Regions from separate parts of the Dickeya aquatica genome, predicted to be linked through region 1. Evidence: predicted binding sites of a transcription regulator. Region 1 holds the regulator's gene; each other region holds the start of a gene.
What was found. The regulator PurR, encoded in region 1, represses purine synthesis genes. The targets are predictions, from matches to a motif close to CANGCAAACGTTTGCNTG.

Region 1 (10,386 bases):
CACGACGATCGTGGGTACATATATGGCGGGTAATTAATCCTTTATCTTCAAGTTGATCCAATGTCCTTACCAGCGAAGGTTGCTCTATTCCTATGGCTTTCGCTAGCTGAATCTGGGACTGTCCAGGCGGCAACTGGTGGATATTATGCAGTGTGACCCAGTGCGTTTGCGTGAGCTCCAGCGGCTTCAATCGGTGATCAATCAAAGCTCGCCATACACGAACCAACCGGGCTAAATCAGAACCTAACGGCAATTCCATCACTTCTCCTTATAGTTAGCGTACTAAGATACATCCCTGGATTGCAATCAACTCTGATTTAAAACGAACGTTAAATAGAAAATGTTTTATTGTTGTTGTGCCATTCTAGCAAATAATAATTAATTAAAAATGATCCTGAACTTAATTTATATCATTAAATATCACCATGTCATTTAAAACAAGGTGGGTTGATCTGTCTGCGTAGACGTTGAATTTTTTTCACTTCGCTGAGCGCGTCGCATACGCTGACGGCACAAACGCAGCACATCCTGTTTTTGCGCATCGCTCATGGCCTGCCAATTAAAACGTTCATTGCGGCTTCGCAAGCAGCCACGACAAAAACCACGGTCATCGGCCTGACAGATCCCACGACAGGGATTAGGAACGGGAAAAAGCTCAAGCTGTTCCGCCACAAGACCTCCTTATCAGACCTCTTTTATTGAAGCCTTGATCGTTGTCACTGGCAAGTATGGCATCAGGCCAATACGCGAATAATCGCCATTTTACCGCATATCGCCGCTTTTTCCAGCCAATCACCGGCACACAACCGGCCAGATATTTGTGCTCTGCCCGGCAACAACGCTATACTCGGCCTCTGTTGTTTCAGGCAAGTCACTCGCCTGTACCGTCAGTGGCAGTTAACCCACAGTCTCAAGATAGGGGTCATTATGCGTTTACTTCACACTATGCTGCGCGTTGGCGACCTGCAACGCGCCATTGATTTTTATACCAAAATACTGGGCATGCGTTTACTGCGCACCAGCGAAAACCCGGAATATAAATACTCTCTGGCATTTGTCGGTTATAACGAGGAGAGCGACGGTTCAGTCATTGAACTGACGTATAACTGGGGTGTAGACAGTTACGAGATGGGCAGCGCTTTTGGTCACATCGCGCTGGGCGTCGATGATGTTGCGGGTGCCTGTGAGCGTATCCGGCAGGCAGGTGGCAAAGTGACCCGTGAAGCAGGCCCGGTTAAAGGCGGTAACACCGTTATTGCGTTTGTTGAAGACCCTGATGGCTATAAAATCGAGCTGATTGAACGTGCTCAGGCCGGCCAGGGACTGGGGAACTGACCTCCTGCCGGTTTTCTTTTTCAGGTGTCAGCCGACACCTGCCTTTCGCCGTCATCGGGCGGCGTGACCTGCTTGCCTGCTGCATCCCATGGCAGAATTTGCCATAATGTGCATTGTATGTTGCTGAAGAAATTAAAAAACGAATGGCCGAAAAACATAACCTGAACGCCCTGAATGCACGTTTCCGTGGTTTTTATCCCGTGGTAATCGATGTGGAAACAGCAGGATTTAACGCGAAAACCGATGCATTACTGGAAATCGCGGCTATTACGCTGAAAATGGATGAAAGCGGTTGGTTAAAACCAGACGAAACATTGCATTTCCATGTTGAGCCTTTTGAAGGGTCAATTTTGCGCCCGGAAGCATTGGCCTTCAACGGCATCGACCCGAAAAACCCGTTGCGGGGTGCGGTCAGTGAATACGAAGCGTTGCACGAAATCTTCAAACAGGTACGCAAAGGCATTAAAGATCAAGACTGTAATCGGGGCATCATCGTAGCGCACAACGCCACCTTTGATCACAGTTTTCTCATGGCGGCGGCTGAACGTTGCAGCCTTAAACGCAATCCTTTCCATCCATTTGCCACGTTTGATACCGCGGCACTCAGTGGCCTGGTACTCGGCCAAACCGTGCTGGCCAAAGCCTGCATCGCAGCCGGTATTACGTTTGATGCCAGTCAGGCACATTCGGCTTTATATGATACTGAACGCACGGCAGAACTTTTTTGCGAGCTGGTCAATCGCTGGAAACGCCTTGGCGGGTGGCCGCTTTCGGCTGGAACAGAGAGTGGCACGCCGTCTGCTATCGGCGCAGAAGAATAACGCCATACGACATCAGGCAACAGCCGTTGCCTGATGTCTGGCCCGCATCAAGCCTGGGATTCATCCCCTTGCTGGAGTCTGTACTTATCGGCGGTTTCTTTGATCAGTGGTTGCAATTCCCCGCGCTGATACATTTCAATCACGATGTCACAGCCCCCAACCAGTTCGCCATCAACCCACAGTTGCGGGAACGTCGGCCAATTAGCGTACTTAGGTAATTCGGCACGAATATCCGGGTTCTGCAAAATATCCACATAGGCAAAGCGCTCACCGCATGCTGACAACGCTTGTACCGCCTGGGCAGAAAAACCACAGCTTGGCAGCTTGGGAGAACCTTTCATATACAGCAGAATCGGGTTTTCAGCGATCTGACGCTGAATTTTTTCAATTGTGGTCGTCATGGTTTATGCTTCCTTAAGCGCGTGATGCCCTATCAGTTAATGTCGGGCATAGAATTGCGGCCAGGCGCACCCCGCCGCTTCTCGTTCTATAATCAGGTATTCTAACGATAGCGATGGCCACAAAAAAACGCTATCTTTTGTAGGGTTTTACGATTTCGCATTCTCCCTGCGCTCAATCAGCGGTTGCTGATGGATAATTAAGCAAAAAATGGCCGTTGTTAACGTTTTCTCACTATTTTGTAGTAATAAAAGCCCTATCCCCACTTTTTTATCAGGCCATTTTGGGGAATACTGTAAAGATTGAACGATTGAGGACACCATTCGGTCAGCATTATTATGCGGTTATTTATTACGCTTTTTTTATTATTTTTCAGTAATCTGTTTTTTAATCTGGCACAGGCTACGCCTCACAGTAACGCTGTTTTACCACGCAAAAGCGGTGTGGCGACGGCGAATAAAGCCGTGGATGATGCTAAAAAAAATAAGACGGCGAAAAGTGCTAAAAAAAGCGCCAGTGCCACACCGGCCAAACCAGCACAAAAACACACAACAGCATCGGCTAACACCGCCAGCCACACGACTGCCACCTCACACACCAAAGCAGCCACAGGCAAAGCAGCTGTAGCTTCGACAGCCGCACGCAGTCACACGGCCAGCAACAGTAAAAAAGATAAAAAAGAAGAGAAAGGTTCTGTTGCTAAATCATCACAACCTGCGGGCAAAAACGCTAAGAAAACCCTCACTGAACAGGCAAAAAATGCGCACACGCAGCCGACAAAAGTCGCTCACGCCAGTGCCAAACACCCGAACAGCGAGCCACACTCTGGCTCCGGGCATACCACGGCAAAAAACCAAAAAGGCAAATCTGCCACTACGCATACAGCGACACTAGCCGCCAATGCCCATCATGGTAAGAATAAAAACGATAAGATGAGCAAGTCAGGCATAGCCATGAACCCGGCACACCAAAAGCGCTATCAGCACGCCAAGCAAACGGCAATGAATAAGCTCATGAGCCAGATTGGCAAACCTTATCACTGGGGGGGACGACACCCTATTTCTGGTTTTGATTGCAGCGGGCTGGTGTATTACGCCTACAAAGACGTGGTGAAAATTTCCATTCCACGAACGGCCAACGAAATGTTCCATTTACGCGATGCCGCCCCCATCAAGAAGAGCGAACTCGAAAGCGGCGATTTGGTGTTCTTTCGGATAACAAATCGTGGTGCAGCAGATCACGTTGGCGTTTATCTTGGTAATGGCCGCTTTATTCAATCGCCCCGAACTGGCTCTGACATAAAAATCAGCAAGTTAAGTGAAGATTATTGGCAGGATCACTACGTAGGCGCTCGCCGTGTGGTTACGCCAAAAACCATGCGCTAATGACACCACTGTCATAACTCTACCGCCAGCCCCCTCACCAGATGAAACAAGCCCCGAAAGCGCATCTGCTCATTCGGGGCTTGTTTCATCATTATTTTGCACGCGACAAAAAATGCGGCCGCGGTGATATCACATCTGCGCGAGAGGAGCCATCAGCCAATGGTGAGTCTCCGCGTACTCAGGGTTAATTCAGCACCGCACTCATGCTAAATATCACAATCACCGTCAGCGCAACGACTGTCGTGAACAACGACATTTTCAAATTCGTATCCATAAACCATCTCCTGTATTTGACAAATCGGTGGGCCATCACATCATCAGAATAGATGGATACCGATGAAAAGCATAATCAATATCTTGCCTATTATATGAAGGACGTTTAAAAAAACCGCTTTCCCCATCACAGAGATAACACGAATTACCTCTTCCACTTTTGAGTTAAATCGGCCAAAATTCGCGGTTTACTGTATGCACTGCGTTGGCCGCCCTCCCGGCTCCCCTTCCGGCTACACTTCGGCATGTCTCCTCCTGAAAATAGTGTTTGGCTGGAGAAGAATTCACGCAGGCAAACGATTAACAACATATTTACTGCTGTAACAGATACGTTGCTGTTACAACTGTTCAGGAGTCACCTAAGATGGCAACGATTAAAGATGTGGCAAAGCGCGCAGGCGTTTCGACCACAACCGTATCACACGTGATCAATAAAACACGTTTCGTCGCCGAAGAAACCAAGGCTGCGGTGCGTGCCGCCATCGAGGAGTTACATTATTCGCCAAGCGCGGTGGCACGCAGCCTAAAAGTGAATCACACCAAGTCTATCGGTTTGCTGGCCACATCCAGTGAAGCGCCCTATTTTGCTGAAATTATTGAAGCGGTAGAAAACAGTTGTTATGCCAGAGGCTATACGCTGATTTTGTGTAATTCCCACAACAATCTGGACAAGCAGCGCGCTTATCTGTCGATGCTGGCACAAAAGCGTGTCGATGGTCTGTTGGTGATGTGTGCTGAATATCCACCGGCACTGTTGTCGATGCTGGCCGATTACCGTCATATCCCCATGGTAGTGATGGACTGGGGGGAAGCGCACAGCGATTTTACCGACACAATTATCGATAACGCCTTCGCGGGCGGTTATATGGCAGGCCGTTATCTGATTGAGCGCGGGCATCGCGATATTGGTGCGATCCCCGGCTCACAAGAGCGTAACACTGGCAGCGGGCGCTACCTTGGTTTTCTTAAAGCGCTGAAGGAAGCCGATATTACGATACGCGAAGAGTGGGTGGTGCAAGGCGACTTCGAACCAGAGTCCGGCTATAAAGCCATGCACCAGATTCTGGCACAAAAACACCGCCCCACCGCGGTATTCTGTGGTGGTGATATCATGGCGATGGGCGCTATCTGTGCGGCTGATGAGCTGGGCTTGCGGGTACCTCAGGATATTTCGGTGATAGGGTATGACAACGTTCGCCATGCGCGCTATTTCACTCCGGCACTGACTACCATCCATCAGCCCAAAGAGCGCCTCGGCCAGGCCGCATTCTCCATGCTGCTTGATCGCATTACCAGCAAACGTGAAGAAGCACAGACTATCGAAGTTCACCCAACGCTGATAGAGCGCCGCTCCGTTGCTGATGGCCCGTTTGTGGACTATCGCCGCTAAATTGCCCCTTATCTTCATGCCTGTGGGGTTCACTTTCAGCCCGCCTGATTGAATCTATTGTGCGGCCCACGCCAGTCGAATCTTGCCGACAGGCGCGGGCAGTCATAAACTTGTCATTGCCTTTAACGACAATAATCATCATGTGACGATGCAGGATTGTGATGGCTCCTCACATCGCCCATTTTGCTGCCCTGCTCATTGAGCGCCACGGTGCGCATAATCACCACCGCCTTTCCGCGCCCAGTGGCAGACGCCTTTCGTAGCCGCTTTTCTCTTGAATACCGCTGAGTCTTCAGGGCCAGACGATGGATTGAGTCCACCGAATGTTCTTCATGGGTACAATGGTCTAACGAATTCCTTGCACTGCAATGTTGGCAAGGTAGGGGGGAAGTGATGAGCTCATCTTACGCAGAGGATCTGGGGAGTGCTGGCACGTCCTGGTTCCAGATAGTCAATAATATGCTGGCGGGCGCTGGTATTACTATCAATGGCTCGCACCCGTTTGATATACAGGTGAAAAATCCCAATTTCTACAAACGGATATTGCGGGAAGGTTCACTGGGGCTCGGCGAAAGTTATATGGATGGCTGGTGGGAGTGCGAGCGCCTGGATATGTTTTTTCATCGCGCTTTACGTGCCGGGCTGGAAAACCAATTGCCGCACCGTTTGCATGACACGCTGCGGGTACTGCTGGCAAGAGTGATAAACCTGCAATCCCGCCGCCGCGCATGGAGGGTGGGCAAGGCGCATTACGACCTCGGTAATGATCTTTTCTCACGTATGCTTGACCCGCACATGCAGTACTCTTGCGCTTACTGGAAACACGCCGAAACGCTCGAACAGGCACAGCAAGACAAGTTGCATCTGATTTGCGAAAAATTGCAGCTACGCCAGGGAATGACCTTACTGGATATCGGCTGTGGCTGGGGAGGCCTGTCAGCCTTTGCCGCACGCCATTATGGCGTTCGCGTGACCGGTATTACCATCTCGCGTGAGCAGCAGACGCTGGCACAGCAACGCTGCCAGGGCCTGGATGTGTCTATTCTGCTGCAAGACTACCGTGACATGCACCAGCCATTTGATCGTATTGTTTCTGTGGGGATGTTTGAACACGTTGGCCCTAAAAATTATGACACCTATTTTCAGGCAATCAGGCGTAACCTCAAGCCCAATGGGCTATTTTTACTCCACACCATCGGAGCAAATGCGACCAACCTGAAAGTCGACCCCTGGATCAATAAATACATTTTTCCCAATGGCTGCCTGCCTTCGGTTCAACATATCGCAACCGCCAGCGAACCTTATCTGGTCATGGAAGACTGGCACAATTTTGGTGCCGACTATGACCGTACACTGATGGCATGGTATCAACGCTTCCAGCAACACTGGCCTGTTTTATCCAGCCACTACTCCACGCGTTTTCAGCGCATGTTTAGCTATTACCTTAACGCCTGCGCAGGTGCATTCCGCGCACGCAATATTCAGCTTTGGCAGGTGCTGTTTAGCGTTGAGGGGGTTGAAGGAGGTCTGCACGTCGCACGCTAATCGGTTCGGCACAAGACCTCACGGTTTCATCCAGGAAGCATAATCCGGCGGCATAATCACACGCTTTGCCGCCGGGTGAGGGTTATTCGTCCTGCGCTGACGCCGCTTCTTCCTGTTGCCGGGCCAGCTGTGCTGCCATTACGCGCTCAACCGAATCAACAATCGCCTGTGTTTGCGGGTCTATTTCAATATTGATGCTATCACCGAGCCGCTTTTGCCCCAGCGTCGTCCTCTGGAGCGTTTCCGGGATCAGGTGAACACAGAAGCGGCTGCGTGTCACCTCCCCTACCGTCAGGCTGATACCATCAATACCGATGAACCCCTTGTGCAGCACATATTTCATCAGCGTGGCATCCGACAGACGGAACCAAATCTGGTGATTATTTTCTGAGGTCAGGATCTTTACTATCTCTGCTGTGCACATAATATGGCCGGACATGACATGCCCGCCAATTTCATCGCCATATTTGGCTGCACGCTCAACATTAACCCGATCGCCCACCTGGATATCACCCAAATTAGTCAGGCGTAATGTCTCTTTGATCAAATCGAAACTCACGCGATCGCCGTCAATCTCCGTTACCGTCAGGCAACAGCCGTTATGCGCCACAGAGGCTCCAGGCTCCAGGCCCGGCAGCAGTTCGGCAGGTAACTGGATAACATGAGTGCGGAAATTGGGTTTTTCATCGACAGACACGACCGTCGCCGTGCCCTGAACAATACCGGTAAACATGATGGTGTTCTGGCCTCCTGAATCGGGAATAAACGCGATGAATACAACCGTCGCGTCTTTTCCTTATATTGGAATAACCCGCAAACGTATTCATCGAATGAACGGCAGTGTGCACCAGATTGACAGGAAAACCAAACGGAACTCACCAGCCAGTTCAGGCATTGGTTTACGACGGGTAAATCGTTACAATGCATTATCTTTTTTTACGAATAAAGGATGATTGTCTTTCTCGTAGCGAGATCTCTCTCAATCCTGTTCTAGGAAGGTTTTTGTGCAGAAGTATTTATCAGAAGCGCGCCATCTGCTGGCGCTGGCGATCCCCGTCATTATCGCGCAAGTCTCGCAAACCTCCATGGGGGTGGTGGATACCATCATGGCTGGATCTTACAGCGCAACCGATATGGCTGCCGTTGCGGTGGGCACCTCTATCTGGTTACCGGTCATTTTGTTTGGGCATGGCTTGCTAATGGCCCTCACACCGGTTGTGGCTAACCTGAATGGCTCCGGCAGGCGTGACCGTATCGCCCATCAAACCCAACAGGCGTTTCTGCTGGCCGCCATGATTTCTGTCGCCACCATGTTTGTACTCTATCAAGGGCAATATGTTATTCGCCTGATGCATGATGGCGCTCCCGAATTAGCGGATAAAGCCATCAAATATTTACATGCCCTACTCTGGGGAGTGCCGGGCTACCTGTTTTATCAGGTTCTGCGCAGCCAGTGTGAAGGGTTGTCAAAAACCCAACCGGGAATGGTTATCGGTTTTATCGGCTTGCTTATCAATATTCCCATCAACTACATATTTATTCACGGCAAACTGGGTATGCCGGAGTTGGGGGGAGTGGGCTGTGGTGTCGCGACGGCCTCTGTTTACTGGATAATGATGATATTACTGGGGGTGTACTCACGCCACGCCTACTGGCTAAAGGACATCCGGCGGCAGAAAAAGCGCCTGGAGCCGGACTGGGCGGTATTAAAACGCCTGTTCGGACTGGGGCTCCCGGTTGCACTGGCGATGCTATTTGAAGTGACTCTGTTTGCTATCGTCGCCCTGTTGGTACTGCCTCTGGGGGTGGTGGATGTTGCCGGGCATCAAATTGCGCTCAACTTCAGTTCACTCATGTTTGTATTACCGTTATCCGTCGGCGTTGCCGCCACTATCCGCGTTGGGCACCGGCTGGGAGAAAAAGCGGTGGATGCTGCCCGCATCGCCGCCCACACCAGTATTCTTACCGGCATTCTGCTGGCTGTCTGCACGGCGATTTTTACCATCACGCTGCGCGGGCACATCGCAATGCTCTACAATAAAGACCCCGCGGTGGTAGCAATGGCCTCGCACCTGATGTTACTGGCCGCGGTTTACCAGATTTCTGATGCAATACAGACCATTGGCAGTGGTGTTCTGCGCGGTTATAAAGATACCCGTGCCATCTTTTTCATCACGTTTATTGCCTATTGGATGCTGGGGCTGCCGGTAGGTTATCTACTGGCGCTGACCGACATACTGCTACCTCGCATGGGGCCTGCCGGTTTTTGGTGGGGGTTTATTGTTGGTCTGACATCATCGGCAACCATGATGGTATTACGCATCCGTCGGGTGCAGCGCCAACCTGTTGCACACATTCTCGCCAGAGCGGCGCGATAATCTGTCAGTACGCCGCTAAAAATGCGGCGTACTGCCCATAAGCTGTGCAATCAGTCTGTTGATAGCAGTATTTTTGTTTTTTCCCCTTGCCAGCATCCAGGTAGCCCGTTAATATTCGTCCCCGTCGCCGCCTGGCGATGATGTTTAAACAAATGCGTTCATAGCTCAGTTGGTTAGAGCACCACCTTGACATGGTGGGGGTCGTTGGTTCGAGTCCAATTGAACGCACCATAATGCGACCGTAGCTCAGTTGGTTAGAGCACCACCTTGACATGGTGGGGGTCGGTGGTTCGAGTCCACTCGGTCGCACCAATCATCTATAGCACACGATAGAAATTCAAATTACCCCGTTTGTTACCCCAATAACATAATCTCGCAGTGGCACACTGAAGTTGACCCCATGAGTTGACCACTACAACGAGCGATATCGAAGGGTTTCGACAAACAAAGAAAACGCGGAAGAGTGATGCCTGCGGTTAGGGTAGTAGAGATGATAGCCTGGGATGGTCGTTGTAAACTTACCAAGAACCTGGACAAGGCTGCCGTTATCAATACATTGCTGCACCTGATCCCGATGGATACACGCCAGACCATGCCCATCAAGTACCGCATCAACCAGAAGATTAATCGTATTCACTACCAGTTGCCCCTGTCCCCGTACTCGTATTTCTCGTCCGTCACTCAGTAGAGGCCATCCAATCAATGTGCCGGATGTCGGCAGGCGAAAATTGATGACGCTATGGTCAATCAGTTCTGCGGGCGTTGTCGGTGCCGGACGTCTTGCCAGATAAGCCGGGCTGGCAACGATAACCATCGGGATGTCGGGACCAATCCGCACTGCAATCATGTCCTTGTCAATA
Region 2 (10,386 bases), 1.4 Mb from region 1:
CTGTAAGCCGTAAAAAATCAATAACATCAATACCAGATCCGGCACGCCACGGATCAGGGTGGTGTAACCGGAAAAACAACCAGACAATAGCCGGTTTGGGGAGAGTTTGGCCGCCGCTCCCACCAGCCCAATGACCAGTGCCAACACCAGTGAGCACAACGCCAGTTGCAGCGTCATGCTCGCGCCATCCATGATTAATTCGCTATAGCCATACAGCATGACATCAATCCGCTCAAAAAAGGCTCATCTCTGCCAGTCCGGTAAGGGCTGGCAGAGGCTAATCAGGAAGGCTTACTCGCCATACACATTGAAATCAAAATACTTCTTCGCCAGCTTGTCGTAAGTACCGTCTTTGCGGATCGCGGCGAACGCTTTATCCAATGCTGCTTTCAGCTCGGTTTCGTTCTTACGCAGCCCCATACCCGTGCCCACGCCAAACAGTTTGTCATCTTTTACCGCAGGCCCGGCAAACGCATAATCTTTACCGGCTGATTGTTTCAGGAAGCCTTCACTACCGGCGACTTCATCCTGAAATGCCGCATCAATGCGCCCGGCAGAGAGGTCAGCGTAAATCAGATCCTGATTTTGATAAGCCACCACTTCCACCCCTTTAGGCTGCCAATACTGATTGGCATACGCCTCCTGGGTAGAGGCTTGCAGTACCCCAACGCGCTTGCCTTTCAGGGCCTCAAGAGACGGCAGCACCGGTGAGCCTTTTTTGGCAATCAGACGGGCATTGGCAGCATACAGCTTGTCGCTAAACGCAATTTCCTGCTGACGTTTTTCCGTAATCGATAACGAAGAGATGATGGCATCAATTTTTTTGGCTTTCAGTGACGGGATCAGAGCATCAAAATCGCTTTCGACGAAGGTGCAATTAGCCTGAATGCGGTTGCACAGCTCTTTTGCCAAATCGATATCAAAACCAACCAACTGACCCGTGGCATCTTTCGATTCAAACGGCGCGTAGGTTGGGTCTGTACCAATCTTGATATTTTTCGGCACCTCGGCGAAAGCACTACCCGCAGCCAGCGCCAGAGCAAGGGGCAAAAGTTTTAACATTTTCTTCATCGCATTACCCTTAATTTATGATTGTGTCTGCCTAAGTGATAGGAAAAACAGACGGGAGCCCGTCGTAATAAACCGCATTGCGTTGTGTGTTAATGCGCGTTATGTGTTAATGCACATTGTTTGCGAAACTTTGCAAAGTTTATGCCATAAAAGATATGCATTACTGCATAAAGTCATGCACGGTAATCATGATAATCATATCAATATAATCAATGAATTATCTCAACTCACATGAAAATGGTGGATTATGCAGCAACGCCAGCCTGCATCGGTCGCACCAATATTGTGCGTAACAATGCACTAACAATGCTCAACGCAACAAAAAAGTGCACCGCAGGGGGAGGACATCATTGCCCATGATGTCAGATAAAGACCAGCTTATTTTTATAAATGAAAGGGTTATGCACCCTGCCAGCGCGTAAACAGTTCATCTGGCAGCGCAATATCAAACTGATCCAGCACCCGATTCACCGTTTGATCGACAATATCCTGCACAGTTTGTGGGCGATGATAAAACGCGGGCACCGGAGGCATGATCACCGCCCCCATTTCTGCGGCGGCGTTCATCAACCGCAAATGACCCACATGCAACGGAGTTTCACGCACACACAAAATCAGCGGGCGACGCTCCTTTAACACCACATCGGCTGCACGGGTCAGCAAACTGTCAGTATAACTTTGCGCAATACCCGATAACGTTTTAATCGAACATGGCAGAATCGCCATTCCGGCGGTGCGAAAAGAGCCGGATGAGATATTGGCGGCAATATCACGGGAGTCATGCACCACATCAGCCAACGCCTGCACATCCCGGACACTCAGGTCAGTTTCAAGCGACAGCGTTTGCCGGGCGGCCGGGCTCATTACCAGATGGGTTTCAATATCAGCAACAGGCTGAAGCACCTGTAACAGCCTGACACCATAAATAACACCGCTGGCCCCGGAAATACCGACAATCAGTCGCTTCATTGCTACCTCTGTATCACACCGCCACAGCTGCGCGGCACTCAATATGTGCGCTGACTTTGCCGTATCATCAGGCAATTGGCAAGAATAACCGGCAGTCAGGGTTTGCCCCTTGCCGTGGCTTTAGGGGAAAAGCACCGGGGGATGATAAAAAAGGGGAGCCTGCGCTCCCCTTTGGCTAACGATGGCTGGCTGTCAGCCTTCGTTATGCATCTCAAGGTCTTCCACCTCATTCTGGCTGCGCAACGCTTTGGCATCGTCATTGCGTAACCCTTCCAGATAATCCAGATACCCTTGATCGACATCTTTAGTGACATACACGCCGTTAAATACCGAGCATTCAAACTGTACGATTTCCGGGTTATCTTCGCGTACAGCTTCGATAAGATCGTGTAAATCCTGAAAAATTAACGCGTCAGCACCGATTATCTGGCGAATTTCTTCCACTTCCCGGCCATGCGCGATAAGTTCGTTGGCACTCGGCATATCAATGCCATACACATTCGGGAAGCGAATCTCCGGCGCAGCTGAGGCCAGATAGACATTGCGGGCACCGGCTTCACGCGCCATCTCCACAATCTGCTGGGAGGTGGTGCCACGGACAATCGAGTCATCGACCAGCAGCACATTCTTGCCACGAAACTCCGCGCGGTTCGCGTTAAGTTTGCGGCGCACTGATTTAATACGGGTTTGCTGGCCTGGCATGATAAAGGTACGGCCGACATAGCGGTTTTTCACAAACCCCTGACGATAGGGCTTATTGATGATACGGGCGATTTCCAGCGCGATATCGCAGGAGGTTTCAGGAATAGGGATAACCACATCGATATCCATCTCTTCCCACTGGCGGGCAATTTTTTCCCCCAGCTTCTGCCCCATGCGCACCCGGGCGCTATAGACCGAAATTTTATCGATAAACGAGTCTGGCCGAGCAAAGTACACGTATTCAAACAGGCACGGATGGCTTTTCGGGTTCTCTGCGCACTGGCGGGTGAACAGTTGACCGCTCTCGGTAACGTATACCGCTTCGCCGGGTGCCACATCACGCAAAAACTCAAAGCCCAGCGTATCAAGCGCCACACTTTCTGAGGCAACGATGTATTCGTTACGGCCGTCGCTCAGTAAGCGTTTGCCAATCACCAACGGGCGAATACCGTTAGGATCACGAAACGCCACCATACCGTGGCCGATAATCATGCTGATACAGGCATATGCGCCGCGAATCTGCTGATGAACAGCAGCAACAGCGGCAAAAATATTATCGGCTTCCAATGGATAGTGCTGAAAACGGTCCAGCTCTTTGGCAAATACGTTGAGCAGGATCTCAGAATCCGACGTGGTATTGACATGACGGCGGCCTTCTTCGAACAACTTTTGGCGCAACTCATGCGCGTTGGTCAAATTGCCATTGTGCGCAAGCGTCATTCCAAACGGGGAGTTAACGTAGAAAGGCTGCGCCTCTGAAGCACTGGAACTGCCCGCCGTAGGGTAGCGCACATGGCCTATACCCATATTCCCCTGCAACCGCTGCATGTGCCGGGCTTCAAACACATCCTTCACCAGGCCATTCGCTTTGCGCAGGCGAAAGAAGTTGGCATCATTAATGGTGACGATGCCTGCGGCATCCTGCCCACGGTGCTGTAACACCGTTAACGCGTCATAAATCGACTGGTTGACCGGTGTAAAACCGGCGATACCGACAATACCGCACATGTGGTCTTTTCCTCATCAGCGCTGCCACCGCTAGATGTGCCGTGGCAAGAAACTCGACGTGCTTTGCAGGTAGTCAAAAAACCACCTGATGATATAACTAAACTGCGGAATTAACTGGGACTGCTTCCAGTCAGCACTCTGTGAAAAACCGGTGAAGGTATCCAGAAAGAACAGCAGTGCAGAGACAATCAACACACCGCGCAGCGCACCAAAGCAAATGCCCAGTACTCTATCAGTGCCCGACAGCCCGGTGCGTTCAACCAGTGACCCAATCACATAGTTAACGACCGCACCCACAATCAACGTCGCAATAAACAGAATGGCGATAGCAATACCGTTACGCACCAGTTCATCACTGAATCGCGTGAAGTAGCCCGCAAGATAAACATAGTAGTGGCTGGCAATGAAAAATGCCGCGCCCCAGGTTATCAACGACAGCGCTTCACGAACAAACCCCCGGATAAGACTGACCAGAGCCGAGAATCCGATAATACCGATGATGACGTAATCAACCCAAACCATGAACTATCCTAATTATGAACGATGACAGTTATCGCGCCGCTCATCCTGTTCGCGGCGCATTCTAACAGAAAAAGAAAACGTTTGCGTAGCGTATTTCCCGCCGTTTTTTCCGTCAGCAACGAAATAAAAAAAACCGCCCGCCACCTTACAGATAGCGGGCGGTGTCTTTCACCGGGCAGGAGAGGCAAACACGCCTGAACACCAGTAAACACCCTGAATGGCGGTTAGTGTGCACTATAAGCGCGCACCTGGCCGCTCAACCCACTTAATTGCTGCAAGTCGCCCAAGGCCGATTGCAGTTTTTGCTTCGATGCATCCGGCCCGACGTAAATCCGGGTTATCTGGCCGGCTACCGGCGTTGATGGCACCGTATAAGCCCGATAGCCGGACAAGCGTAATTTTGCGACGACTTCGTTGACTTTATCCGCATTTTTCAATGCCCCGAGCTGCACTACAAACGCCTGACCCGCGGGCGATGGTTCCTGCACGGCAGGTTTATTTTCCACCGGCTTTTCTGCCGGTTTACTTTCCTGCGTTTTATTTTCCGCGGGCTTATTCTCAACCGTTTTCGCCGCCGAACCCGACACCTCAACAGTGCGGTTATCCGGTTTGACCGGCACCCGCGCATCGGCCGGCTTATTCTCCGCCGGTTTGGGTTCCGGCTTCGGCCGGGGTTCTGGTTTTTTGAGTTCTGTTTTTACTTCCGGTTTGACAGGCTGCGCTTTCATGGCGGGAGGCGCTATCTGCGCGACAGGCTGACGCTCACTGACAATCGGTGCCGGAGTCGGTGCGGGCCGGGCTGCCGGTGTGCTGCTACGGGCGGTCTGTCCACCGGGTGCCGGCTGAGGTACATCCTCATCCTCGTCCTGATCATTTCCCTGCTGTACTGCGGCCCCCGCGCCTTCGGGCGGTTGCGCGGGTAATGACTGGCTCACCGGAGGCAATGACTCAGCTTCCAGCGCATCCCCCGGTTTTGGCACCAGTGGAATAGCGGCAAACTCATCCTCGTAGTGCTTTTTTTTACCATCCAGCAGGCCTGGCAGCACAATAACGCCGAGTGCAACCAGTACCACTGTACCAGCCAGACGATTTTGGAATTTACTCGCCATGCGTTCCACTCTCCTCTAATGCCGCCATCACATGCGCGACAGTATGGAAAGAACCGCAAACAATCACCACATCTTCCGGAGCAGAGTCCTGCATTGCCTGCTGCCAGGCGGTGGTGACAGTTGAAAACAGAGCCACATTGGACACGATGTCACACGCGGCCAGATGCTGTGCCAGTTGTTCCGCACGGGTACCACGAGGCCCCTCCAGCGGTGCACAATACCACTCATCCACCTGCGGTTTAAGATGCAACAACGTACCGGGAATGTCTTTATCCGCCAGCATGCCGAGCACAGCCCGGATTTTGCCATGAGGCGGCAATGCCGAGAGTCGGGTCGCCAGATAGGCCGCCGCATGCGGGTTATGCGCCACATCCAGAATCAGCAAAGGATGCTGGCTCACGACCTGGAAACGTCCCGGTAACGTTGCCTGCCGTAACCCCTGACGAATCACCTCAATGCCCGGAGTCAACCCACTGGCCTGTAATGCTGCCAGCGCCGTGGCCGCGTTAGCCAGCGGGATAGGTGGCAACGGCAAATCATCATAATGCGTGTGAGCATTCTGCCAGCGCCAGCTTTCAGCAGACGCACTAAATTGCCAGTCAACACCCAGGCGCATTAATTGCGCGCCCTTCTCCTGTGCTACGTCAGCAATTGACGCCGGCATGGCAGGCTCACCCACAACCGCAGGCTTGCCCGCACGAAAGATACCGGCTTTCTCTCGGCCAATACTTTCGCAATCATTGCCCAGCCAGTCGGTATGATCCAGCGCAATGCTGGTGACTACCGCCACATCGGCATCAACGATATTGGTGGCATCCAGACGCCCGCCAAGACCAACTTCCAGAATCACCACATCAAGCTGCGCCTGTTTGAACAGCCACAACGCCGCCAGCGTACCGAATTCAAAATAAGTCAGTGAAATCTCGCCACGCCCGGCCTCAATCGCGGCAAACGCGTGTGTGTGCGATGATTCAGGCAATTCACGCCCCTGAATACGCACCCGCTCGGTGTAACGCAACAGATGTGGCGAGCTATATACCCCAACCCGCAACCCGGCAACGCTCAGGATAGATTCGAGGGTACAACAGGTGGTGCCTTTACCATTGGTGCCAGCCACGGTGAAGACCCGAGGGGCGGGTTGCAACAGATCAAGCCGTTCTGCGACCTGGCGGATACGATCCAGACCCAGTTCGATGGCCTGACTATGCAGATGTTCAAGATAATGAAGCCACGCGGCCAAAGGCGACGTGGCTTGAGGTGTCTGAAGATTGTCCATGAGTCCCGTTCGCTGACTTACGGTTGATGGCCATCGGGAACAGGGCAACCACGCCGCCTTGTTCCCGGCTCATCATTGATTAGGCTTCACTTTGTGGTTCGGCCGAAGCGGATGGTCGCGCACCGGCAGATTCCTGTGGCTCCAGGCGATGCGTCAACCGGGAGAGAATGCTGGCCAGTTTGTAACGCATATCTGCACGGCGCACAATCATATCAATCGCGCCTTTTTCCAGCAGGAATTCACTGCGCTGGAAACCCGGCGGCAGTTTTTCACGCACTGTCTGTTCAATGACTCGCGGCCCGGCAAAACCTATCAACGCTTTGGGCTCGGCAATGTTCAAATCGCCCAGCATAGCGAGACTGGCGGACACACCGCCCATGGTCGGGTCAGTCAGCACCGAAATATACGGTAAACCACGCTCGCGCAGCTTTGCCAGCGCGGCACTGGTTTTTGCCATTTGCATCAGCGACATCAGCGCTTCCTGCATACGGGCACCGCCACTGGCCGAGAAGCAAACCAGCGGGCAGTTATCTTCCAGCGCCTGCTCTACCGCCCGCACAAAGCGAGCACCAACGACCGACGCCATCGAGCCCCCCATAAAGGAGAATTCGAAGGAAGCCGCCACAACCGGCATACCGTAAAGCGTCCCTTTCATCACGATCAGCGCGTCTTTCTCGTCAGACTGCTTTTGCGCAGCAACGATGCGATCTTTGTATTTTTTGGAGTCTCTGAACTTCAGAACGTCTTTTGGCTCCAGCTCACTGCCCAGCTCCACCATGCCGTCTTTGTCAAGAAACGCATGAAGCCGGGCCCGGGCGGATAAACGCATGTGATGATCACACTTCGGGCACACTTCCAGATTGCGCTCCAGTTCGGCACGGTAAAGCACCTGACCGCAACTGTCACATTTCGTCCACACCCCTTCAGGAATATTGGCCTTACGGGTGGGTGTGACATTACTTTTGTTAAGAATTCGTTCAATCCAGCTCATTGATAACCTTTCTGCTTGAACCTGGCACCAGCCAGTACGCTGCTACACGTTACCCCGTCCCTGGCAACGCCGCCAATAAAGCGATGTCTTAATTCCGCATGTTGCCGAAACCAGACAGTGGCATGAAGGCCGGTTAATGCAAACCCAGCCGTAAATGCTGCTCATTAAACCATAACGATCCGGGTGTGTGGATAAAAAACTGGTCAAACCGGATGTTAAAATAACTTTTCATTTATTTCATATTTTGCCGCGTCAGCGTGCGTTTATGCCGCCAAAACTCAATCAACCCCGGCAGGATGGAGATGAAAATAATCGCCACAATCAGCAACTTCAGGTTCTCCTGCACCAACGGCAAGTCGCCGAACAGGTAACCCGCATAGGTGAACAGCAACACCCAGAGCAAGGCACCGGTGACGTTATACAGCGCAAATTCACGATAGCGCATATGCCCCATACCCGCGACAAAGGGCGCGAATGTTCTCACAATCGGCACAAATCGCGCCAGAATTATCGTTTTACCGCCGTGGCGTTCGTAGAATACATGGGTGCGTTCCAGATAGCTGCGCCGAAAAATACGCGACTGCGGATTGCTAAATAGCGTTTCGCCGAACAAACGGCCAATTGTATAGTTAACCGCATCACCCAATACCGCCGCCACCACCATCAGCGCCACCATCAGGTGCACATTCAGGTCGTTACCCGGTAATGCCGCCAGCGCACCGGCCACGAACAGCAGTGAATCGCCAGGTAAAAATGGCGTCACGACAAGCCCGGTTTCACAAAACAGGATCAAAAACAGAATGACATAAACCCAAACGCCATACTGCGCCACCAGTTGGGCCAGATGCACATCGATGTGCAGGATAAAATCTATAATGAATCGCACAAAATCCAGCATGATTACGCCTTAATCCTCACCAAGATTGTCTATTGACATCACGACGCGCTTACGGCCGATGACGACTGTTACCGCACATCATCGGGTAAAAACAACGGCCCCATCGTCGCAGAAGGGATGTCAAAGCGCGATGGGTAATCCACCGCCACCAGATATAACCCATCCGCTTTGGCGGTAGCCGCCGCCAGGGTTCTATCTTTCGCTGCCAGCAGTTGCGCCATCCAGGTTTCGGGTTGATTGCCGCACCCTATCTCCATCAGGCTGCCGACAATATTACGCACCATGTGATGCACAAACGCATTCGCCTTGATATCCACCACAACGTAATCACCCTGTCGCACCACGCGCAGGTGCATAAGATTACGCCAGGGCGTGCGAGACTGGCACTGCACCGCCCGAAATGACGTAAAGTCATTCTCGCCAAGCAAACACTGACCGGCTCGATGCATCCGCCCGGCATCCAGCGGCAGGTAGTAGTGCGTCACACCGTGCGACAAAATCGCCGGGCGAAACCGTTTGTTATAAATCACATAGCGGTAACGGCGCGCCGTGGCGCTGAAACGGGCATGAAAATCGTCATCCACCGTTTTTACCCAGCGTACTGCGATATCGGGCGGCAGGTTGGCATTCACGCCCATCGTCCAGGCAGCCTCTTTACGCACCGCCCGGGTGGTAAAATGCACCACCTGCCCGGTAGCATGCACACCGGCATCGGTACGCCCGGCGCAAAACACATCGACCGGTTCATTGGCAACCTGCGACAGCGCCGCTTCAAGGCATCCTTGCACACTTTGCACCTCAGCCTGACGCTGCCAGCCGTAATAACGAGCCCCGTCATATTCAATGCCGAGAGCCAGTTTTACCGGTGCATTTTCGCCGGCCTGTTGTTGCAACACCGTCATTACCCGAGGTACTCCTCAATCAGCCGTTCCGCGACTTCGACGGCCATCAGCGCACCACCAAAGCGAATGTTGTCAGCCACCGACCAGAACTGCACCAGCTCGGGAATACCGTAATCATTACGCAGACAGCCGATACTCAACTGCACATTGCCCGACGCATCGTCAACCTGTGTCGGGTATTCCCCTTCGTCACTCAGGGTAATGTCGTCGGTCTGCGCCAGCACGTCACGGGCTTCATCAGCCGATAACGGGCGCAAGGCTTCCAGATGCACCACTTGCGCATGGCCGTAGAACACCGGTGACTGCACGCAACTGACCGATATCGGCAAACCGTCATCCTGTAACACTTTACGCACCTGCTCGACCAAACGCCGCTCTTCGCGCACGCTGCCTTCGCTATCGGCCAGCAGTGGCAACAGGTTAAATGCCAGTTGTTTCGGGAACAGACCCGGTTCAGCAGGAATGCCGTTGAGCAGCCGCGCACTCTGCCCGGCCAAATCATCCACCGCCGCTTTGCCATGCGCTGACACCGACAACAGGCTGGTGACATGCAAACGCGCAAGCCCGGCCTGCTCGGTGAGTGGCTTGATGGCTTTCAGCAATTGGCTGGTGAGGCTGTCAGCCACAGCGACAATATTGCGATTACGGTAATCTGCCAGCGCATGCGGGTTGACGCCCGGCACCACTAAGGGGACATCCGGCTCCAGCGCAAACAGGCCACTGCTATCGAGCACCAGACACCCGGCATTGCCCGCCTCTTCAGCGTAGCGGGCGCTGGCATCGATACCGGCAACAAAAAAGGCCAACTGCACCTGTGACCAGTCAAAATCTTCCGCGCTCTCCACCCGCACAGAACGGCCGTTGAAACGCAGGGTTTCACCCGCGCTGTTTTCACTTGCCAGCGCATAGAGTTCACCGACGGGAAACTCACGCTCCTG
Region 3 (10,386 bases), 1.6 Mb from region 1:
CCATAAGCAATAAACCCCGGCAAGCCGTGAGCAGCCAGCATTCCCTGAATAGCGCCGACACCTGCGATGAGTTTATGAACACCGTGAAACAACATCAGAATACTGAATGCCAGTCGTAAAACCAGCTTGCCGCCGTCCGGGTTGTCTAACAGCTGATTAATCCGGTCTAACATAATTTACCTACCTGTATAGTGAATATTGAATGAACAGTGCGTTAACGAGAGTGACTATCAACCGCAGTTAGAATAAATTTAGAAAGTAAAAAAACCTATCGAAATGAAACCAATTATTGATTTAACGCAATAAAAATGTATTTCAAATAAATTCAATGAAATAGGTAAGGTAAACGAATAAATTTGAAATAAAATAACGTACGGTAGCAATCAGACTAACTGACGCCCCTCCCCTATGCTGACTCAACCATTCACTTATGTTATAAGAGCGCTCTTGGCGGCTTCGCGCCTTGGTGAACATCTCTCATTATTCTGTGTATTGGCTTACAGTAAGGTTCATTTATGATTACGTTTCATACCAACCACGGCGACATCGTGATTAACACCTTTGCGGATAAAGCACCGCTTAGCGTGGAAAACTTTCTGAACTACTGCCGCAGCGGTTTTTACGATAACACCATTTTTCACCGCGTTATTAATGGTTTCATGATCCAGGGCGGCGGCTTTGAACCGGGCATGAAACAGAAAGACACCAACGCCCCCATCAAGAACGAAGCGAACAACGGTCTGGCGAACAATCGCGGTACGCTGGCGATGGCTCGCACGGCTGACCCGCACTCTGCCACTGCGCAGTTCTTCATTAACGTGGTCGATAATGATTTTCTGAATTTCAAATCTGAAAGCATGAATGGCTGGGGCTATTGCGTATTTGCCGAAGTGGCAGAAGGTATGGACGTGGTAGACAAAATCAAAGCCGTGGCAACCGGGCGCAGCGGTATGCATCAGGATGTGCCGAAAGAAGATGTCGTGGTGACTCATGTCACCGTTAGCGAGTAATTCAGTTGCATGACCACGCTATTTATTAGCGATCTGCACCTTAGTGAGCACGAACCGGCGATCACCGCCGGTTTTCTGCGTTTTCTGCGTGAAGAGGCACCGGGAGCTGACGCCCTGTACATTCTTGGCGATCTGTTCGATGCCTGGATAGGCGACGACGACCCGGCGACACTGCACAGCACCGTCGCCAACGCGCTGCATGACCTGACGCAAAACGGCACCCCTTGTTACTTTGTGCACGGCAATCGTGATTTTTTACTCGGTAAACACTTCGCCCGTCGCAGCGGTTTACAGCTATTGCCGACGGAAACGGTGCTCACCCTGTATGGCCGCCGCACACTGTTAATGCACGGCGACACGCTGTGTACGGACGATCTGGCGTATCAACGCTTTCGCCGCAAAGTTCACAACCCGTTGATTCAGTTTCTTTTCAGGTTATTACCTCTCTCGTTACGCCTGAGTATCGCCGCCCGGATGCGTGCAGCCAGCCAGCAGGCCAATCAGCATAAATCCATGACGATTATGGATGTGAATGCCGCAGCGGTGATAGCACGGTTGCAACACCATCAGGCGACGTTGTTGATCCACGGCCACACCCATCGCCCGGCCATTCATCACATTGATGGCGCAGGCCTCACCGCCGAGCGGGCCGTACTTGGGGCATGGCATCATCAGGGGTCTGTTTTGCAGGTGAATCATGACGGCCTGCGTCTGACCACCTTTGCGCTGTAACACGCGATTTACCGAATTTTTGCCGTCAGAAGCCCTTTTCATCGCCACGCAACCGTTTTCCTCCCCTCTGGCTCATGATATGCTCTACGCCCTCGCGACCTGTGGCTTGGCTGGCAGGTCGCCGTTGCGCCACGCAATGACCGCATCACGCACGATGACCGCCACGTTCTATCGTCGTTGATAGCTCACCATCGTCATGCAAACCACAGGAGCATTACAGGCATGTCATCCAACGCTGCCCCGGCGAAAATCGCTATTGTCATGGGTTCAAAGAGTGACTGGGCCACCATGCAGTTTGCCGCAGACATTCTCACAACGCTGAACCTGCCTTATCACGTCGAAGTCGTCTCTGCACACCGCACGCCCGACAAACTGTTTCGCTTTGCCGAGCAGGCTGATGAAAACGGCTTTGATGTCATCATCGCTGGCGCAGGTGGCGCGGCACATCTGCCGGGTATGCTGGCGGCGAAAACGCTGGTGCCGGTGCTGGGTGTACCGGTGCAAAGCGCAGCATTAAGCGGCGTTGACAGCCTTTACTCCATCGTCCAAATGCCGCGCGGCATTCCGGTCGGTACGCTGGCTATCGGCAAAGCCGGTGCGGCCAACGCCGCGCTGCTGGCCGCGCAGATTCTGGCACGCCATGACCGTGAGCTGGCAACACGTCTTGCCGCCTGGCGTCAGGCGCAAACCGACGAAGTGCTCACTCACCCAGACCCGAGGGAAGAGGCATGAAACCGGTTTGCGTTCTGGGCAACGGCCAGTTAGGCCGTATGCTACGTCAGGCCGGTGAACCGCTCGGTATTGCGGTTTACCCCGTCGGGCTGGATGCCGAGCCGGAGTCGGTTCCGGTACAGCACAGCATTATCACCGCAGAGATAGAACGCTGGCCTGAAACCGCGCTGACCCGCCAGTTGGCGCAGCACCCCGCCTTCGTCAACCGCGATATTTTCCCACGGCTGGCCGATCGCTATAGCCAAAAGCAGCTGCTGGATACGCTCAATCTGGCGACCGCGCCCTGGCAGTTACTGGCATCGGCATCAGAGTGGCCCCAGGTGTTTGCCGCGCTTGGCGAGCTTGCCATCGTCAAGCGCCGTGTCGGCGGTTATGACGGCCGCGGCCAGTGGCGTATCCGCCCCGCAGAGGAGCCAGGCCTGCCTGCCGAGTGCTACGGTGAATGCATTGTTGAGCAGGGTATCGCGTTTTCCGGCGAAGTCTCGCTGGTGGGTGCACGCAACGCACAAGGTCAATGCGTATTTTATCCGCTCACCCACAACCTGCATGAAGAGGGCATTCTGCGCACCAGCGTCGCGCTGCCTGAGCCGGATGCGGTTTTGCAGCAACAGGCTGAGCAGATGCTGTCGGCCATCATGAATCACCTGAATTACGTTGGTGTGATGGCCATGGAGTGCTTTGTGGTCGGCGATCGCCTGCTGATTAACGAGCTGGCTCCCCGCGTGCACAACAGCGGCCACTGGACGCAAAACGGTGCATCCATCAGCCAGTTCGAACTGCACCTGCGGGCGATTCTCGACCTGCCGTTGCCAGTACCGGTGGTTGCCAGCCCGTCGGTGATGGTGAACTTGATTGGCACCGACCTGAATCCCGCGTGGTTAACGCTCCCCTTGATTCACCTGCACTGGTATGAAAAAGAGGTACGAGCAGGGCGAAAAGTCGGCCACCTGAACCTGAATCACCCCAGTGAAACCGCGCTGCGCACCGCATTGACCCAACTGGCTCCGCTGTTGCCAGAGGCTTATCAGTCGGGCCTGCTCTGGGCCGGGAAGCACCTGGGCGGTTAACACGGATATGTCATCGGGCAGCCAGCCTGCCCGATATTAACAGGGTGTGATAATCGGGTTAATGACATGGTGTTATGACGATGTGTTTTTATGATGTCCTATTTCTTTCAGGCCATATTTCTGTCGCCTCATCTTCCCATAACATCATTTTTCCATGAATACGTTGTGCTGTTTTTTCACTCGGCGTATTTTATTTACCAGCGATGTTATTTCCTCATGTTATTCATTCACTCCAATTAATTAACGCATCAAAAAAGATACCAGTGAAAATAAATTATTTAAGGCATCAATAATGATATTTTATTTTTATTTATTCAGTGCTAAAATAATTTACTTCCGTTCGTTTCTGTGATCACCTCACTATTATTCCTCAACGCTCAGGATATAAAATGCTGCCACTATAAACATGACAACAATTCACATGATGTCTTGTGTGGCACCTGCGAATTATCTCTGTATTGGTCTGTGGCCGGTACGGTATTTTTATACTCTGTGTTCACCTAGGAGAAACATTCATGAGCACAATCCAAGATAGCAGCCAGGTACTGGAGCAAACTTCAGCCTGGCGTAAGACAGATACCGTCTGGATGCTTGGCCTGTATGGCACGGCAATTGGCGCAGGCGTACTGTTTTTACCCATCAATGCGGGTATTGGTGGTTTGATTCCATTGATTATTATGGCAATCATTGCATTCCCGATGACGTATTTCTCTCACCGTGCATTATGCCGCTTCGTGTTATCGGGTAAAAAAAATGGTGAAGATATTACCGAAGTGGTGGAAGAGCATTTCGGCACCGGTGCAGGGAAATTAATTACCCTGCTTTATTTTTTCGCTATTTATCCGATTCTTCTGGTTTACAGCGTTGCGATTACCAATACGGTTGACAGCTTTATTACTCACCAGCTGCATTTGCCGTCACCGCCTCGCGCCGTTTTATCATTACTGCTGATCCTTGGCTTAATGTTTATTGTGCGCTTTGGTGAAGCCATGATTGTAAAAGCCATGAGTGTTCTGGTTTATCCGTTTGTGGCCGTATTAATGATGCTGGCGCTGTATTTGGTACCGCACTGGAATACCACTGTTTTTCATAATATTTCGCTGACAAATAGCACTACCGGTAATAGCTTGCTGGCGACGTTATGGCTGGCTATTCCGGTCATGGTTTTCTCCTTTAACCATTCTCCGATTATTTCCTCATTTGCGGTGGCGAAACGCCGTGAATATGGCGAAAACGCCGAGAAAAAATGCTCCCGTATTCTGGCTTGCAGCCACATCATGATGGTGCTGACAGTGATGTTCTTCGTGTTCAGCTGTGTGCTTGCCCTTTCCCCGGCGGATTTGATGGAAGCCAAATCACAGAACATTTCGATTCTGTCTTACCTGGCCAACCACTTTAACAACCCGGTGATGGGATACATGGCTCCGGTTATTGCCACCATCGCCATCTCCAAATCGTTCCTCGGTCACTATCTGGGTGCCGGTGAAGGCCTTAACGGCATGATGATAAAAATGCTGCGTAGCCGGGGTAAAACCGTTCCGGTAGCCAGGCTAAACCGCATTACCGCGCTGTTTATGCTGCTCACCACCTGGCTGGTTGCCACGCTGAACCCCAGTATTCTGGGCATGATAGAAACGATGGGTGGCCCGGTTATTGCCTGCCTGCTGTTCCTGATGCCGATGTACGCCATCCGTAAAGTTCCGGCAATGCGTCAGTACAGCGGCGCGTTGAGCAATGTGTTTGTCACCCTGCTGGGCCTGATTGCCATCACCGCCATTGTCTACACCCTGTTCGAGTAATCTCTGTTTGCCCCCCGGTGCAGGCACATGCAGCCTGCACCATCTGAAAGGAACCTCCTATGGTCAGCGTATTTGATATTTTCAAAATTGGTATCGGCCCTTCCAGCTCCCATACCGTTGGCCCGATGAAAGCTGGCAATATGTTTACTGACGACCTGCTCAAGCAGTCGCTGATGCCGCTGGTTGATAGCCTTGTTGTGGATGTCTACGGCTCGCTGGCATTGACCGGCAAAGGCCACCATACCGATATCGCGATTATCATGGGGCTGGCAGGTAATCTGCCCGATAGCGTGGATATCGATGCTATTCCGGCCTTTATCCAGCAGGTACAGCAAACGCAGCGCCTGCCGCTGCTCAATGGCCGCTATGAAGTCAATTTCCCACTGGAGCACGCACTGCGTTTTCAGCCCGAAAATCTGCCCTTACATGAAAATGGCATGACCATTCGTGCACTGGATGCCCATCAACATGTGCTGTATAGCAAGACCTACTATTCGATTGGTGGCGGATTTGTCGTCGATCAGGAACACTTTGGCCAGCCCATAACGCAGGACGAGCAGGCTCCGTGGCCGTTCTACTCTGCGCGACAATTACTGCAACACTGCCACGACAATTGTCTGTCGCTCTCTGCGGTGATGATGAAAAACGAAATTGCCATGCATGGCCGTGAGTCGCTTGAGGCCTACTTCGCGGCAGTCTGGCAAACCATGCAGAATGCCATCCACCGTGGTATGAACACCGAAGGTGTGCTGCCAGGCCCGCTGCGAGTGCCGCGCCGCGCTTCTGCACTCCACCGCCTGTTGTTTACCAATGGCCGCTTTTCCAATGACCCGATGGACGCCATGGACTGGGTAAACATGTTTGCCATGGCGGTTTCTGAAGAGAATGCTGCCGGGGGGCGAGTTGTGACGGCACCAACCAACGGTGCCTGCGGCATTATTCCCGCGGTGCTCGCCTACTATGACCGTTTTATTCAGCCGGTCACACCCGATACCTGCCTGCGTTATTTTCTGGCCTCAGGAGCCATTGGCATCCTGTTTAAAACCAACGCCTCAATTTCTGGTGCAGAAGTCGGGTGCCAGGGGGAAGTTGGCGTCGCTTGTTCGATGGCAGCGGCGGGTCTTGCCGAGTTGCTTGGAGCCAACCCGGAACAGGTGTGCATTGCCGCAGAAATCGGCATGGAGCATAACCTCGGATTAACCTGCGATCCGGTGGCAGGCCAGGTACAGGTGCCGTGCATTGAGCGCAATGCGATTGCATCCGTCAAGGCTATCAATGCCGCACGGATGGCGATTCGCCGTTCCAGTGAACCCCGGGTGTCGCTGGATAAGGTGATTGAAACGATGTATGAAACCGGCAAAGACATGAATGCCAAATACCGTGAAACCTCGCGCGGCGGGCTGGCCATTAAAGTGGTGCAGTGCGAATAACCTTCGCGGCCATCACCCAGCATCACCCTTTACACGCCGGGATACCACCCGGCGTTTTTGCCTTTGTTCAGGCGTTTTTTTTCTCGTTATCCGGCCATGACCAGATAAGGTTGTTTTCTGCGGCCGACACATACCAGTCAAGGGCGCTGGCAACCGGTTTCGGCATCGCATCCGACAGAGCGGCAGGCACCGTGTTTGTCTCGCTGGTTTTCTTGCGAATACGTACCGGGGTTCGGGGTTGCCCGCCGTTTAACCGGGCGTTGAAGTTTTCCACTTCGGTATCAAACAGAATGCCTTCCAGTTGATGTAACCGGTTTAATCCACGCAGGATAGACAGCAAGCTGCTCAAGGTGATGGATTCGCCCATTTCAGCGCGTTTGATGGTCGCAATACCAAGCCCGGCCCGCTCGGCCAAATCCACCTGCGATAATCGTTGCTGAATGCGGGCGTCTTTTATCCGCTGACACAGCTCGGTGATAATTTCGCCTTCGCTCATGGTGCTGAATCTCATAATACCTACCGCCATACGCGTGAATGAAAACCGTGGCTATTTTATCACCTCCGAAGTAAATCTCACGGATAATTAATGACGCTCATCAATTATTTTGATCCAACACATAAAATATCATCACGCACATTACTGAATGAGCTGCCAGTACGTATGTTTTAGTCAATACGTCTGCGATGTTAAAAACACAGGCAGCGCTAACGCCGCCTGTAAAAAGGCCTTACTGAATATTGAGCGAGGTACTCAATGTGCGGTTAGGGGAATTAATTGAGGTTGATTGATAACGGAATACAACCGATGACAGGTTATCGGCATTAAAATAGGCCATCCAGCCAGAAACGATAGTGCCCGCCGGGCAGGTTTCGGTATAACGACCATTCACGATACACACCGCATTCACCTGATACGGGCTGGTTTGCCCGCCGTTAATCCAGCCAATGCGATTACCACCGTATCCCGTTTCCAGCACCGCAATACGCAATGTACCACCGGTGTAACCGCTCAGCGAGAAGGTGCCCGACGGCACAGCCTGCCAGCCGCCTTTTTGTGCCGAATAGACCGAATAGACGCGCACCGAACTTAATGCCGGGGCTGGCGCACGCAGCGGGCCGTGTTCAGCAGAAGCAGTATTCTGTTCTGAACGCGCATACAGCGGGTTATCAGCCAACGGCGAGTCGAGCGCCGTAATGACGGTCTGTACCGGCTCTTCAACGGATTGTGCATAAACGGGAGACAGTGCTGCGACAACCATGCCCAGAGTAAAACTTATTTTTGTAGATATTCTCATCCTGAGTGATTCCATTAAAATATGCAGCTTATTGCTGCCAGAACTAGCTTAGTTCACCCTCAAAAAATCACAAAAAAAGAAAAATAAAAAAACAGATCGCCCTAAATAATTCCCAGGAAGGAGAGAGAAACAATCACGATAAAAACCAGAAGTGAAAATAAAAAAACGAATTAATAAATCAAAGTTAATATTAGAAAACCCCACAATATCATTGCAGGGTATTTCATTAACCAAAACGCCCCGTAATATAGTCTTCTGTCCGGCGATCGGACGGAGCGGTAAATAACCGGTCTGTTTCGTTGTATTCAATTAAACGGCCGTGGTGAATAAACGCGGTGTAATCAGAAACCCGGGCAGCCTGCTGCATGTTATGTGTCACTAACACTAGCGTGAAGCGGTGTTTCAGCGCGCCCATCAGTTCTTCGATAACCAGCGTTGAAATAGGATCTAATGCCGAGGTCGGTTCATCTAACAACAACACCTCAGGTTCAATCGCAATGGCCCTGGCAATCACCAGCCGCTGCTGCTGACCGCTGGAGAGCGTCAACGCATTATCCCCTAACCGGTCTTTGACTTCATGCCATAATGCCGCTGACCGCAGCGCGCTTTCCACCGTTTCATCCAGTAAGCGGCGCGCTTTAACCCCTTGCAGCCGCAAGCCGTAAATCACATTCTCATAGATAGATTTAGGAAACGGATTCGGGCGCTGAAACACCATGCCAACCCGACGGCGCAGCGTTGAAACCTCCAGCGCCGGGTCATTGATGCGCATCCCCTGCAAGCAGATATCCCCTTCGATACGGCAATGATCCACCAGGTCATTCATGCGGTTAAAACAGCGCAATAATGTTGATTTACCACAGCCGGACGGGCCGATTAACGCCGTTACCCGATGTTTGGGGATGCGCACAGAGATATCACACAGTGCCTGCTTGCTGCCGTAGTACAGATTTAACCCGTCAACCGCAAGGGCGGTGTGTTCATCCGGCAAGTGATGAACATCCATTACTGGCTGTGGTTCTCGTTGTTTCAGCATGCCCTTAGCTCTCCATTATCCGGTTTCATCGCCCGGTGACTTTGTTGGCGCGTGTCAGAGTGACATGGCCCGGTATTTTTCGCGCAGCACATGGCGAATACCGATAGCCGCCAGATTGAGCGCCACCACTATCAGCACCAGCAGCAATGCGGTGATATACACCAGCGGGCGCGCCGCTTCCTCATCCGGGCTTTGAAACGCCAGATCGTAAATCTGAAACCCTAGATGCATAAATTTCCTCTCCAGATGGAGATAAGGGAAAAAAGCATCCACCGGCAAGGCAGGAACCGATTTCACCACCCCGACCAGCATCAGCGGAGCCGTCTCTCCCGCGGCTCGGGCAATGGCCAGAATAAGCCCGGTCATCATTGACGGGACAGCCATTGGCAACACCACGCGCCACAGCGTCTCTGCACGCGTTGCGCCTAGCGCCAGCGACCCGTGTCGCAGGGCGACGGGAATACGCGATAAGCCCTCTTCGGTTGAGACGATAACCACCGGCAATGTCAGTAACGCCAGCGTCAGCGAGGCCCATAGCAGCCCCGGCGTCCCGAGCGTCGGGTTCGGCAACGATTGCGCATAAAACCACTGATCGAGCGTTCCGCCAACCAGATAGACAAAAAACCCCAACCCAAAGACGCCGTAAACAATCGACGGCACCCCCGCCAGATTCGCCACCGCAATTCGGACCCAGCGAGTCAGGCTATTGTTATCGGCATATTCATGCAAATAGACCGCCGCGACCACCCCTAATGGCATGACAATCACCGACATCAGCAGCACCAGCAGCACGGTGCCAAAAATGGCCGGGAACAGTTGCCCTGGGCTGCTGTCATCCGGGGCAAACCGGGTCAGCATGGTGCCCAGCACGTCCAGCGCCTGACGGGCTTTTTCAGCCAAAGATAGCCGGTTCGGATACCAGGCGCGCTCAATCATACTTACCGGTATGGTATGGCGCAGCCCCTGCGCATCACGCAGCACCAGCGCCGTTCGGTTGATATCCGTATTGAGTGACAGCAGTTGCTGATTAAGCGTATCAAAGTGGCGTTCAAGCTCGCTGCGCCCGGCTTTCAGGCGCGCCTGTGCCTGAGAATCCAGCCGATTTTCCCGCCGTAAGCGCGCTTCTTGCTGACGTAAATCGTCAAAACGCTGATTCAGCCGGCTCATCTCGTTAAGACGCACGTCTTGCGCCAGCGTCATCCATTCATGAACCCGCATGATGCGTTGCTGTAAGACGGCGGGCAAATTATCCGACACCAGCGGCTGCCCGTCTTCCGTCATGCCA

Region 2: a site for PurR is predicted at 4,343-4,360, ahead of cvpA (colicin V production protein). Genes of this name have one in related genera too.
Region 3: a site for PurR is predicted at 1,788-1,805, ahead of purE (5-(carboxyamino)imidazole ribonucleotide mutase). Genes of this name have one in related genera too.

What each region holds. Positions count from the first base shown of each region.
Region 1 covers NZ_LT615367.1:2,734,225-2,744,610, forward strand. Annotated here, with positions in the region: gene slyA (transcriptional regulator SlyA) at 1-259, opposite strand, end outside; gene DAQ1742_RS12355 (DUF1289 domain-containing protein) at 433-672, opposite strand; gene gloA (lactoylglutathione lyase) at 928-1,335, shown strand; gene rnt (ribonuclease T) at 1,479-2,156, shown strand; gene DAQ1742_RS12370 (Grx4 family monothiol glutaredoxin) at 2,204-2,557, opposite strand; gene DAQ1742_RS12375 (C40 family peptidase) at 2,894-3,940, shown strand; gene cydH (cytochrome bd-I oxidase subunit CydH) at 4,125-4,214, opposite strand; gene purR (HTH-type transcriptional repressor PurR) at 4,578-5,603, shown strand; gene cfa (cyclopropane fatty acyl phospholipid synthase) at 5,997-7,148, shown strand; gene DAQ1742_RS12395 (riboflavin synthase) at 7,231-7,881, opposite strand; gene DAQ1742_RS12400 (MATE family efflux transporter) at 8,153-9,526, shown strand; tRNA gene DAQ1742_RS12405 (tRNA-Val) at 9,681-9,757, shown strand; tRNA gene DAQ1742_RS12410 (tRNA-Val) at 9,762-9,838, shown strand; gene DAQ1742_RS12415 (LysR family transcriptional regulator) at 9,939-10,386, opposite strand, start outside.
Region 2 covers NZ_LT615367.1:1,327,938-1,338,323, reverse strand. Annotated here, with positions in the region: gene DAQ1742_RS06105 (histidine ABC transporter permease HisQ) at 1-219, opposite strand, end outside; gene argT (lysine/arginine/ornithine ABC transporter substrate-binding protein ArgT) at 292-1,071, opposite strand; gene DAQ1742_RS06095 (UbiX family flavin prenyltransferase) at 1,471-2,040, opposite strand; gene purF (amidophosphoribosyltransferase) at 2,233-3,750, opposite strand; gene cvpA (colicin V production protein) at 3,781-4,272, opposite strand; gene dedD (cell division protein DedD) at 4,497-5,381, opposite strand; gene folC (bifunctional tetrahydrofolate synthase/dihydrofolate synthase) at 5,371-6,657, opposite strand; gene accD (acetyl-CoA carboxylase, carboxyltransferase subunit beta) at 6,737-7,648, opposite strand; gene DAQ1742_RS06065 (DedA family protein) at 7,881-8,543, opposite strand; gene truA (tRNA pseudouridine(38-40) synthase TruA) at 8,615-9,448, opposite strand; gene DAQ1742_RS06055 (aspartate-semialdehyde dehydrogenase) at 9,448-10,386, opposite strand, start outside.
Region 3 covers NZ_LT615367.1:1,153,365-1,163,750, reverse strand. Annotated here, with positions in the region: gene DAQ1742_RS05335 (DoxX family protein) at 1-173, opposite strand, end outside; gene ppiB (peptidylprolyl isomerase B) at 516-1,010, shown strand; gene lpxH (UDP-2,3-diacylglucosamine diphosphatase) at 1,020-1,742, shown strand; gene purE (5-(carboxyamino)imidazole ribonucleotide mutase) at 1,965-2,474, shown strand; gene purK (5-(carboxyamino)imidazole ribonucleotide synthase) at 2,471-3,541, shown strand; gene DAQ1742_RS05310 (HAAAP family serine/threonine permease) at 4,057-5,340, shown strand; gene DAQ1742_RS05305 (L-serine ammonia-lyase) at 5,400-6,770, shown strand; gene DAQ1742_RS05300 (helix-turn-helix domain-containing protein) at 6,838-7,281, opposite strand; gene DAQ1742_RS05295 (YolA family protein) at 7,499-8,065, opposite strand; gene pstB (phosphate ABC transporter ATP-binding protein PstB) at 8,292-9,101, opposite strand; gene pstA (phosphate ABC transporter permease PstA) at 9,156-10,386, opposite strand, start outside.